3 regions of the Blautia ammoniilytica genome follow, and region 1 is predicted to be linked to each of the others. Evidence: a T-box and tRNA genes for the amino acid it is inferred to sense, from the RefSeq annotation. Region 1 holds a T-box; the other regions hold tRNA genes.
What was found. A T-box is a leader RNA that pairs with one kind of tRNA and senses whether it is charged. The one in region 1 lies ahead of thrS (threonine--tRNA ligase), so its partner is inferred to be a tRNA-Thr.

Region 1 (3,286 bases):
AGGGCTGAGAATTGTGAGGCGGCCAGACAGCTTGGCATCCATGCCATCCAGTTTCATGATTTTAAGCAGGCAGTGGCCGAGCTGGAGAAGCTGGGCATAAAATAAATGCGGAAAGCAGTCCTTATCTGTACCGCATTCCGCATTTTCCAGGGGAGGATATAAGTTACAGTAACTGTTTGGTACCGGCAGAAGCCTGCCTGCTGAACAGTTACTTTTGCTTTATCATTTGTAATGACGTCATTGAAGGGGTTCAATGAACAATCATAGTATAGGCATATAGAATTGATTTTATACATGGAAAAAAACGCGTAATCTGCTAAAAGAATTGCGTAATGATTTAAAAGATGTTATAATAGATGAAATCCGGTCTGCAGATGCAGGACCTAAGGAAATGAAAAATGAATCTTATTTGAAAAGAGGAACCAAGAAATGAGCGACAAGACCATTTTAGAGCAGTGGCGTGGGATTGCCTATGATCAGCAGGCAGACCGCAATAAACTCCAGAGATTCTGGGCAAATTATTTTAACATTGAAAAAGGTATTTATGAGCAGCTTTTAGAGAATCCGGATGAGGTTGTTACCGGCACAGTAAAAGAGCTTGCTGAGAAATATGGACAGGAAGTACTTACCATGGTAGGTTTCCTGGATGGTATTAATGACAGCCTGAAGGTGAAGAATCCTATTGAGACTATGGATGAGAATACAACTGTAAGTCTGTGCTTTGACAAAGAACTTCTGTATAAGAATATGGTAGATGCAAAAGCAGACTGGCTGTATGAACTGCCTCAGTGGGATAAGATCTTTACTCCTGAGAAGAGAAAAGAACTTTATTTGGAGCAGAAGAAGTCAGGAACTGTGATCAAGCCACATAAAGTAGGCCGTAATGATCCATGTCCTTGCGGAAGCGGCAAGAAATATAAATATTGCTGTGGCAGAAATAAATAAAACGGTTTTTTGATGAACGTATTCATTTTTTCGGCAGGTATTCTTTGCCTGACCTATTATATAGTAATTATTATCCATGCAGGTATTACGGCAGATTTTGCCTGGATCTGGCCTGCAGGAACTGTTCTTTTGTGGGGATGGTGTCTGGTCAGACGACACATGGAACGATATGAACTGCAGCTTCCTGACTGGATCAGTATGGCAGGTTATGTGCTGCTGGCAGCAGGTATTTGCTTATTTACATTTCTGTTGATCTGTGTGATCCACGGGATGCAGGCAAAAGGAAAACCGGGACTTGAGTATGTAGTTGTTCTTGGGGCGCAGGTGAGAGGGCAGAAGCCATCAAAGGCATTGAAGATGCGTCTGGAAGCGGCCAGGGCTTATGCCAGGGAGAATCCTGATACTGTCCTGATCTTGTCCGGCGGGCAGGGACCTGGTGAAGATATCACAGAAGCAAAGTGTATGGCAGAGTATCTGCTAGTACATGGGATAGGAAAAGGGCAGATGATCCTCGAGGAACGGTCTGTAAGTACCAGGGAGAATCTCGTTTTTTCTGATCAGTTGACTGGATGCAGTCATGGGAATTGCGGGATCTTGTCCAATAATTTTCATATTTATCGTGCACTGTGTCTTGCAAGAAAGTTAGGATATCAGGATTTATGCGGTATCGGAGCAAAGTCGGATCTGATCATGCAGGTACATTATGTGATACGGGAGACAGCAGCCCTAATAAAAGAAAAAATATCCGGGAATATCTGAGTCAGCCCATTGACAAACAGAATTTCCGCATATATAATGAGTGCGTAATAAGGAAAAACGATGAAGAGAAGAGTAGGCTGCAGAACGATTCAGAGAGAGACATATAGGTGTGATTGTCTTATCGTAAAGTAGTTGAAGACCACCTCCGAGTGACTTTAATACAGTCCGGTGATTCCGTTATCATCAAATAAGTGGCCATTTTATACGATAGTATCAGCAGATAGTATGATCTGGCAAGCAGGGTGGAACCGCGAATGTTTATTCGTCCCTTACAGTGCATATGCATTGTAAGGGATTTTTTTGTATAATTTCATAAAAAAAGAGACGCATCCGTTGGGAACCCTCACATTAATAAGTGAAAAGGAGAAAGAACATGGTTGTCACATTAAAAGATGGATCTAAAAAAGAATATTCCGAACCAAAGTCTGTTATTGAGATTGCTTCCGACATCAGTGAAGGACTTGCCAGAGTTGCCTGTGCAGGAGAACTGGACGGAGAGGTTGTCGATCTTAGAACAGTTATTGATAAAGACTGTGAGCTCAGCATTCTTACATTTGAGGATGAAGGCGGAAAAGCTGCATTTCGTCATACAGCATCCCATATCCTGGCTCAGGCACTGAAAAGACTGTATCCGGATGTGAAGCTGGCGATCGGACCTTCTATTGCAGAGGGATTTTATTATGATATTGACAGTGAGACACCAATCCAGACAAATGATCTTGCAAAGATCGAAGCTGAGATGAAAAAGGTGGTAAAAGAAGCACTGCCTATTACACGCTTTACAAAGCCAAGAGAAGAAGCAATTGCTTATTTTGAGGAAAAAAATGAGCCTTACAAGGTAGAATTGATCCAGGATCTGCCAGAAGGTGCCGAGATCAGCTTTTATCAGCAGGGTGAGTTTGTAGATTTGTGCGCAGGTCCCCATCTGATGAGCACAAAACCTGTCAAAGCATTTAAGCTTACCAGTCTTGCTGGTGCATACTGGAGAGGCAGCGAGAAGAATAAGATGCTTACCAGGATCTATGGTACTGCTTATACCAAGAAAGCAGAGCTGGAAGAATACCTGAACCGTATGGAAGAAGCAAAGAAACGTGACCACAGAAAGCTTGGTAAAGAGCTTGGTCTGTTTATGATGAGTGATGAAGGACCTGGCTTCCCATTCTTCCTTCCAAAGGGTATGGTTCTGAAGAATACACTTCTGGATTACTGGAGAGAGATCCATCAGAAGGCTGGATATGTGGAGATTTCCACACCTATTATCTTGAACCGTCATCTGTGGGAAACATCCGGACACTGGGATCATTATAAAGAGAATATGTATACAACAGTGATCGATGAGCAGGATTACGCCATCAAACCAATGAACTGTCCTGGCGGCATCCTTGTATATCAGTCAGAACCACGTTCTTACCGGGATCTGCCACTGCGTATGGGTGAGCTTGGTCTTGTCCATCGTCATGAGAAATCCGGTCAGCTTCATGGCCTGATGCGTGTACGTTGCTTTACACAGGATGATGCCCATATCTTTATGATGCCTGAGCAGATCCGTGACGAGATCAAAGGCGTTGCAAAGCTGATCGAT
Region 2 (3,286 bases), on a different contig from region 1:
TGAATATCCGCACAGAAGAAACCATTCCGCACAAACTGATAGCTGTCATATCCCTTTGCTTCCAACAGTGCAGGTTCCACATAGGCCTCTGCTTTAACCAGAGAATTCGGATTCAGGTTCAGGGAACCATCTTCTTTATTGTATACACCCTTTTCCTCATCTACAATGTTCTCATACAGACGAACCTGGACTTTTCCTGCATGGGTTGCTTCTACCCAATGGATCGTCCCTTTTACTTTACGTCCATCCGGTGCATTACCTCCCTTGGTAGCCGGATCATAGGTACAATGCACTACCCGTACAGTACCATCATCATCCGCTTCAAATCCGGTGCATGTGACAAAGTATGCATTCATCAGGCGTACCTCTGTTCCTAGGAAAAGTCTTTTGTATTTCTTAGGAGGTTCGATCATGAAATCTTCTCTTTCGATATACAATTCTTTTCCAAATGGTATCTTCCGATTGCCCAGAGCTTCATTCTCCATATTGTTAGGAGCATCCAGATATTCAATCTGATCTTCCGGATAATTATCAATCACCAGTTTGATAGGATCCAGAACAGCCATCATACGCGGTCTTTTTAACTTAAGATCTTCTCTGATGCAGTATTCCAGTGCTGCATAATCGACAGAACTGTCTGCCTTGGAAACACCGCAAAGCTCTACAAATTTCTTAATAGATTCAGGTGTATATCCTCTCCTGCGAAGACCTGCAATAGATACAAGATGCGGATCATCCCAACCATCTACAATACCATCTTCTACAAGCTTTTTGATATAACGTTTACCAGTTACCACATTGGTAAGATACAGCTTTGCAAACTCGATCTGTTTTGGCGGATGGGGATACTCTAGTTCCTCTACCACCCAGTTATAAAGCGGTCTGTGATCCTCAAACTCCAAGGTGCAGATAGAATGGGTGATCCCTTCAATAGCATCCTCAATGGGGTGTGCGAAATCATACATTGGATAAATACACCAGGTGTCTCCTGTTCTGTGATGGGTACGATGAGCAACTCTGTAAATAACAGGATCACGCATATTCATGTTTGGAGATGCCATATCAATTTTGGCTCTCAGTACTTTCTCTCCATCACCATATTTGCCTTCCTTCATCTCTTCAAATAAATTCAGGTTTTCTTCTACAGAACGGTTGCGGTAAGGGCTTTCCTTTCCCGGCTCTGTCAGGGTTCCCCTATACTCACGGATCTGTTCAGCAGTCAGATCACAAACATAAGCTTTACCTTTTTTGATCAGCTTTACAGCAGCCTCATACATCTGTGGAAAATAATCAGACGCAAAAAACAGTCTGTCTTCCCAATCTGCTCCCAGCCAATGGATATCTTCTTTAATAGAATCTACAAACTCTGATTTTTCTTTGGTCGGGTTTGTATCATCAAAACGCATATTAAATTTACCATTGTATTCTTTAGCAAGACCATAATTCAAAAGAATAGACTTTGCATGGCCAATATGCAGATAACCATTTGGCTCCGGCGGAAAACGGGTATGAACAGTGTCATAAACTCCCTCTGCCAGATCTTTATCAATAATATTCTCAATAAAATTCTTGGAAATGGTTTCGTTTTCCATCTTTTCCCCTCCTATTGCTAATGGTCTTACTTTTTCCCGCTTGTAAGCATTTTTATTTAGAAAAAAAGTCCTTGAAAATCAAGGACTTTAAAGCTGCTGACGGGAATCGGACCCGTGACCTCCGCCTTACCAAGGCGACGCTCTACCGACTGAGCCACAGCAGCACTGACTGCAAGCTTTTTGCCGCTCACAGTCAATTATATTAGCAGAGAACCGGTTAATTGTCAACACTTATTTTTGCCTGACACACATATTTTTTGTCTGGCACGCATATTTTTACCTGGCACATTAATTTTTGTCTGGCACCACTTATTTTTTCACTTGGCCGGAATGATCACATTTCTTACAAAATCCGTGTGACTTAAGTATTCATCCGTTACTTTTTTATTCACAAATTCCGCTTCTCCGTCCTGATTCCCAGACAGTTGAAAGTCTACACAGCCATCTGCAGTTATACTTCCATTTTTCACATTTCGTATTTCTTCCAGCATATATCTGGCTGTTTTTTCTTCAAAAGCCTGATACTGCCCGGCTGGCACCTGAAAACTTATCATCACAGAATACTCTTTTTTCTCCTGGATCCCAACCTCAGGAAAACGTACTTCTTTGAACAGAGTATATGATTCTCCATCCAGATCCTGGCCTGCGACTCCCAGAAAGAAACATGGCGTTCCATGCGCCTTTACGATTTCCTCACTATGAATGGTCTTTTGCAGTTTTATAGTTACATACTTTACATTCATAATCCTGAAGGACTGAAGCTGATCACTTGCTTCTATCTGACAGGTTACTGGTTTTCCTTTTTTATACCCTGCGGGTGCTTCCAATTCTGTCAATGTGTAAAGGCCTTTCGGTATCCGGTAGATCCTGTATGGTTTTTCACCGGAAACCCATGTTTCAACTACTTTTCCTTTGTCGTCTGTCAGTTGAAGTTTTGCACCTGAAATCGGCTGTCCGGTACTTTTATCAACTTTTAAGAATTCCGCTTTAATACAGGAATTTTCTACCAGGATCACATGCTCCTTCTCCCCCTGGCACAGCCCTTTTTCATCAATCACAAATTCTCCGGATATCAGGTCTCCGGCATAGCCTTCCGGTATGTTGGTTTCCTGATAACAATAGGTGCCAGGAATATATCCACTTAAAAGTATAAGCCCCTGTGAATCTGTAAAAAGTTTCTGTCCTGTTTCCTTTCCACTATCTTTATTCCAGACCATAAAACCTACGCCCTGTAATGGTGTATACTCATTTTCCCCATCCAGACGCTCAGATATTTTTTTCAGATATACTGTGGTCGGACTATTAATAAATACAGCTTCTGACGGCTGATTTTCATATCCGGTGCTTTTCACTTCTACAGTCTGGGGAATCGGATCTGCACAGTAACCTGCTGGTGGGTTTATCTCAGACACCGTATATTTTCCGGCATATAATGGGTCTGAAATCCCTTTCCCGGATGTCAGAGTAAGCTGCTGCACTATCGTCCCTTCCTCCAGAAGTAAAGCTCCTGCCGGAGAATAAATATTTTCAGCAGACCGGATCTCAAACAGGGCTCCAGGAAGTTCTTTCCCGGCGGCATCCGTTTTACGGATACAGATTTTTCCTTTTCCCAGTTCTTTTAATATAGTGTACACCGGCTGCGAAACAGCTGTCTTCGCCTGTGTATCTGTTTTATGACAACTTGTGACTGATGC
Region 3 (3,286 bases), on a different contig from region 1:
ATCTGCTGGCTGTTATCTCACTGCCATCCGGCAATTCCAAAAGCATACGCAGCTGACCGCCAGCAAAAGACTTTTCTTTCACAGTAGCTGTCAGGCTTCCTGTACCGCTTTCATCCACATGAATACTTTCGCTGCGAAGTGCAAATGTAACCTTTTCGCCTTTTTCCAGGGATATGCCTTCTGCTGCCACCAGCAGTTTCTGTTCTCCTGTAAGAAGAACCGCCTGTGTTCCTTCCATTCCCTGGCAAATCCCTTCTAGGATATTGGCGTTTCCTACAAAATCTGCTACATAACTGGTTTTGGGATGATTATAGATCTGATCCGGTGTACCGATCTGCTCAAAGTGTCCTTCACGCATCACAGCGATCCGGTCAGACATGTTAATAGCCTCTTCCTGGTCATGGGTAATATAGATAAACGTTATACCCAGCTTTTTCTGAAGACGCTTCAGTTCTGTCTGCATAGCCCGACGAAGCTTCAGATCCAATGCCCCTAAAGGCTCATCCAAAAGCAGTACCTGGGGATTATTGATCAGCGCCCTGGCGATTGCCACCCTTTGTCTCTGCCCGCCGGAAAGCTGATCCGGTTTTCGTTTTTCAAATCCTGAAAGCTGTACCAGCTCCAGCATTTCTGATACTCGTTTCTTTATTTCCTGCTTTGGTACTTTTTTCAGTTTCAGTCCATAGCCTACATTATCTGCTACAGTCATGTGAGGAAATAGGGCATAGTTCTGGAAAATGGTGTTTACACCTCTCTGGTTTGGTTCCAGGTCTGTAACATCTTTGCCATCCAGATATACATTTCCGCTATCCGGCGCTTCCAGCCCTGCTATGATCCTTAATGTGGTAGTCTTTCCACATCCAGATGCTCCAAGCAGTGTGATAAACTCACCTTTTTCAATGGAAAGGCTGATCCCTCTTAACACATCTTCGTCCTTACCGAAGCTTTTGGTAATATTTTTTAATTCCAGAGAATAAACTGACATGTAACTCTTCCTTTCTCATATAGTAAGCTGTCCATCTTTGCAGACAAGTCTTTTTAGACAAAAAAAGATACGGCACCTGCTGCCAGTTATGAAACAGCTATGGTATCCGTATACTTTCTGCATCTATATTTAATTGTATGCCAAGCGAGAGCAGGTCCGTCCTGCTCCATCCAGTCTGCACGTACGCCAGTGCTTCTAAGGCATGTATCAATTGCAGATTCCAGGGTACGCAAAAAAGCCGCTGCTTTTGCTGCGGTTCTCTCGTCATAATAAAAAGCATATCCTGCTGCGTACTGATTCATCTCTTTTATCACCTTTCATTGCGGCGTAACTGCTCATGTGTAACCTGTGCCTTTTGTTCTTAACCGGCACATGCTGCGTAATTTTCATAAAACTATCACAGTTTTATCTTTTTGGGAATATGTTTTATAAAAAAATCCTGCATCGTCATCATCGACGCAGGATCTTCCTATAAGCTGGAAATGAGACTCGAACTCACGACCCCTTCATTACGAGTGAAGTGCTCTACCGACTGAGCTATTCCAGCATGTTGTTCTTAGAACTCTTGTAATTACTGGGATTCCAGTAAATATGCTGTGTTCCAGCATACTATAACTTTCATCCCAAACTGTTGTTTAGTTTAAATGCTTTTGTCTTGTTTGTCAAGTTGTTTTTTTATTATAAGGAAGCGGACAGAAATAATTTTGATGTCAAAGCACCGAAATCCTGATTACGCGGAATGTTCCAAGCTTTGTTCCGTGCTTTGCACACACAGTTGACTTTTTTCTTTATTCTCAATATAATCCAATTACAGAATATCATGCATATTGTTTAACAATACCATGAAATATTCACCACCAAATTAATCAAACAACGAGGTACCTTATGAAAAAGAAATCATCAATACCCCACGCTTCTAAAAAGAAACTGTCCAAATGGGTCAAGATCCCTCTTGGCATCCTGGCTGCGATCCTGGTCATTCTTCTGGCTTATGTGATCTACCTTTACGCAGCCTACCACAGGATCCCTGACAACCAGGAACTGGCTGTTGAAGCCCCAACAGAACAGGCACACACAGCATCTCTGACCACAGGCCAGACCTATTCTGCCCTTACCTACAATGTTGGCTTTGGAGCTTATTCCCCTGACTTCAGCTTTTTTATGGATGGTGGTAAGTCCTCCTGGGCTAAAAGCAAAGAAAATGTCCAGTCAAACATCAACGGTGCCGGAAATTTTGCTGCATCCCAAAATCCTGACTTTATCCTCTTCCAGGAAGTAGATCTTAATTCTACAAGAAGCTATCATGTAAACCAATATGATATCCTGAAAGACACATTTGCTGATTATTATTCCGTGTTCGCCCAGAATTATGATTCACCCTTTCTTTTTTACCCGCTGACTCAGCCCCATGGCAAAAGCCGATCCGGTATCACCCTGTTTTCCAGATACCCGGTGACTTCCTCTTTAAGAAGAAGCTTTCCCATTGCTACAACCTTTAAGAAATTTTTTGATCTTGACAGGTGCTACAGCATTTCCAGGGTTCCGGTAGACAATGACAAGGAACTGGTGGTCTTCAACCTGCACATGTCTGCCTATGGAAACGACGACCAGATCCGTCAGGGACAGATCCGGATGCTGTGCCAGGACATGGAAAAAGAATATCAGGCCGGCAATTATGTACTATGCGGCGGGGATTTCAATCATGACCTGAAAGCCTCAGAGGACGATACAAGTGAGCACCATTCCTGGGCCTACCCTTTCCCAAGAAAAGAACTGCCGGAGCATTTTACCTTTGGTATGGATCTTTTATCTCAGCAGGAAAAAGCTGACCTGTGGAACACTTCCAGAAACACGGACATTCCATACGACCCGGATGCCAGCTATACAGTTACTCTGGATGGGTTTATTTTCTCAGATAATATCACCATGGGCTCTTATGAGGATCTGAATACAGGCTATTCCTATTCTGACCATGATCCTGTTTATATGGAATTTTCACTAAATTAATTTTCCGGTTTTAACAGCAACACACCCGCTATTGTAAGGATCAAAAGTGAAAACCAGAAAAATCTTCTTCCCCATTTAAGAAACCCTGCTGTAGATTCCTGCTCCTTTTGGATATGCATTTAAAAATATATATTCACATTATAGCTTCCGGCTATCGTAAAACAGCATCAGAAAAAAAGGCATTACAATTACAAAACCTGTAACTGTAATGCCTTCTGTATTTTAACTTATAAATCCCTTATGATAATTTTTTCTTTATTGCTGTTGTCTTCTTTGCAGCCGTAGTCTTTGTTG

Region 2: it has a tRNA-Thr gene. The T-box ahead of thrS (threonine--tRNA ligase) is inferred to sense a tRNA for this amino acid. The anticodon was not compared.
Region 3: it has a tRNA-Thr gene. The T-box ahead of thrS (threonine--tRNA ligase) is inferred to sense a tRNA for this amino acid. The anticodon was not compared.

What each region holds. Positions count from the first base shown of each region.
Region 1 is NZ_JAOQJL010000009.1:103,698-106,983, forward strand. It holds gene OCV61_RS06390 (HAD family hydrolase) at 1-105, shown strand, start outside; gene OCV61_RS06395 (SEC-C metal-binding domain-containing protein) at 430-945, shown strand; gene OCV61_RS06400 (YdcF family protein) at 958-1,704, shown strand; T-box leader at 1,756-1,977, shown strand; gene thrS (threonine--tRNA ligase) at 2,078-3,286, shown strand, end outside.
Region 2 is NZ_JAOQJL010000004.1:125,134-128,419, reverse strand. It holds gene OCV61_RS03265 (glutamine--tRNA ligase/YqeY domain fusion protein) at 1-1,592, opposite strand, end outside; tRNA gene OCV61_RS03260 (tRNA-Thr) at 1,684-1,756, opposite strand; gene OCV61_RS03255 (MSCRAMM family protein) at 1,910-3,286, opposite strand, start outside.
Region 3 is NZ_JAOQJL010000002.1:26,129-29,414, reverse strand. It holds gene OCV61_RS01185 (ABC transporter ATP-binding protein) at 1-985, opposite strand, end outside; gene OCV61_RS01180 (hypothetical protein) at 1,072-1,287, opposite strand; tRNA gene OCV61_RS01175 (tRNA-Thr) at 1,460-1,532, opposite strand; gene OCV61_RS01170 (endonuclease/exonuclease/phosphatase family protein) at 1,871-2,992, shown strand; gene glgB (1,4-alpha-glucan branching enzyme) at 3,231-3,286, opposite strand, start outside.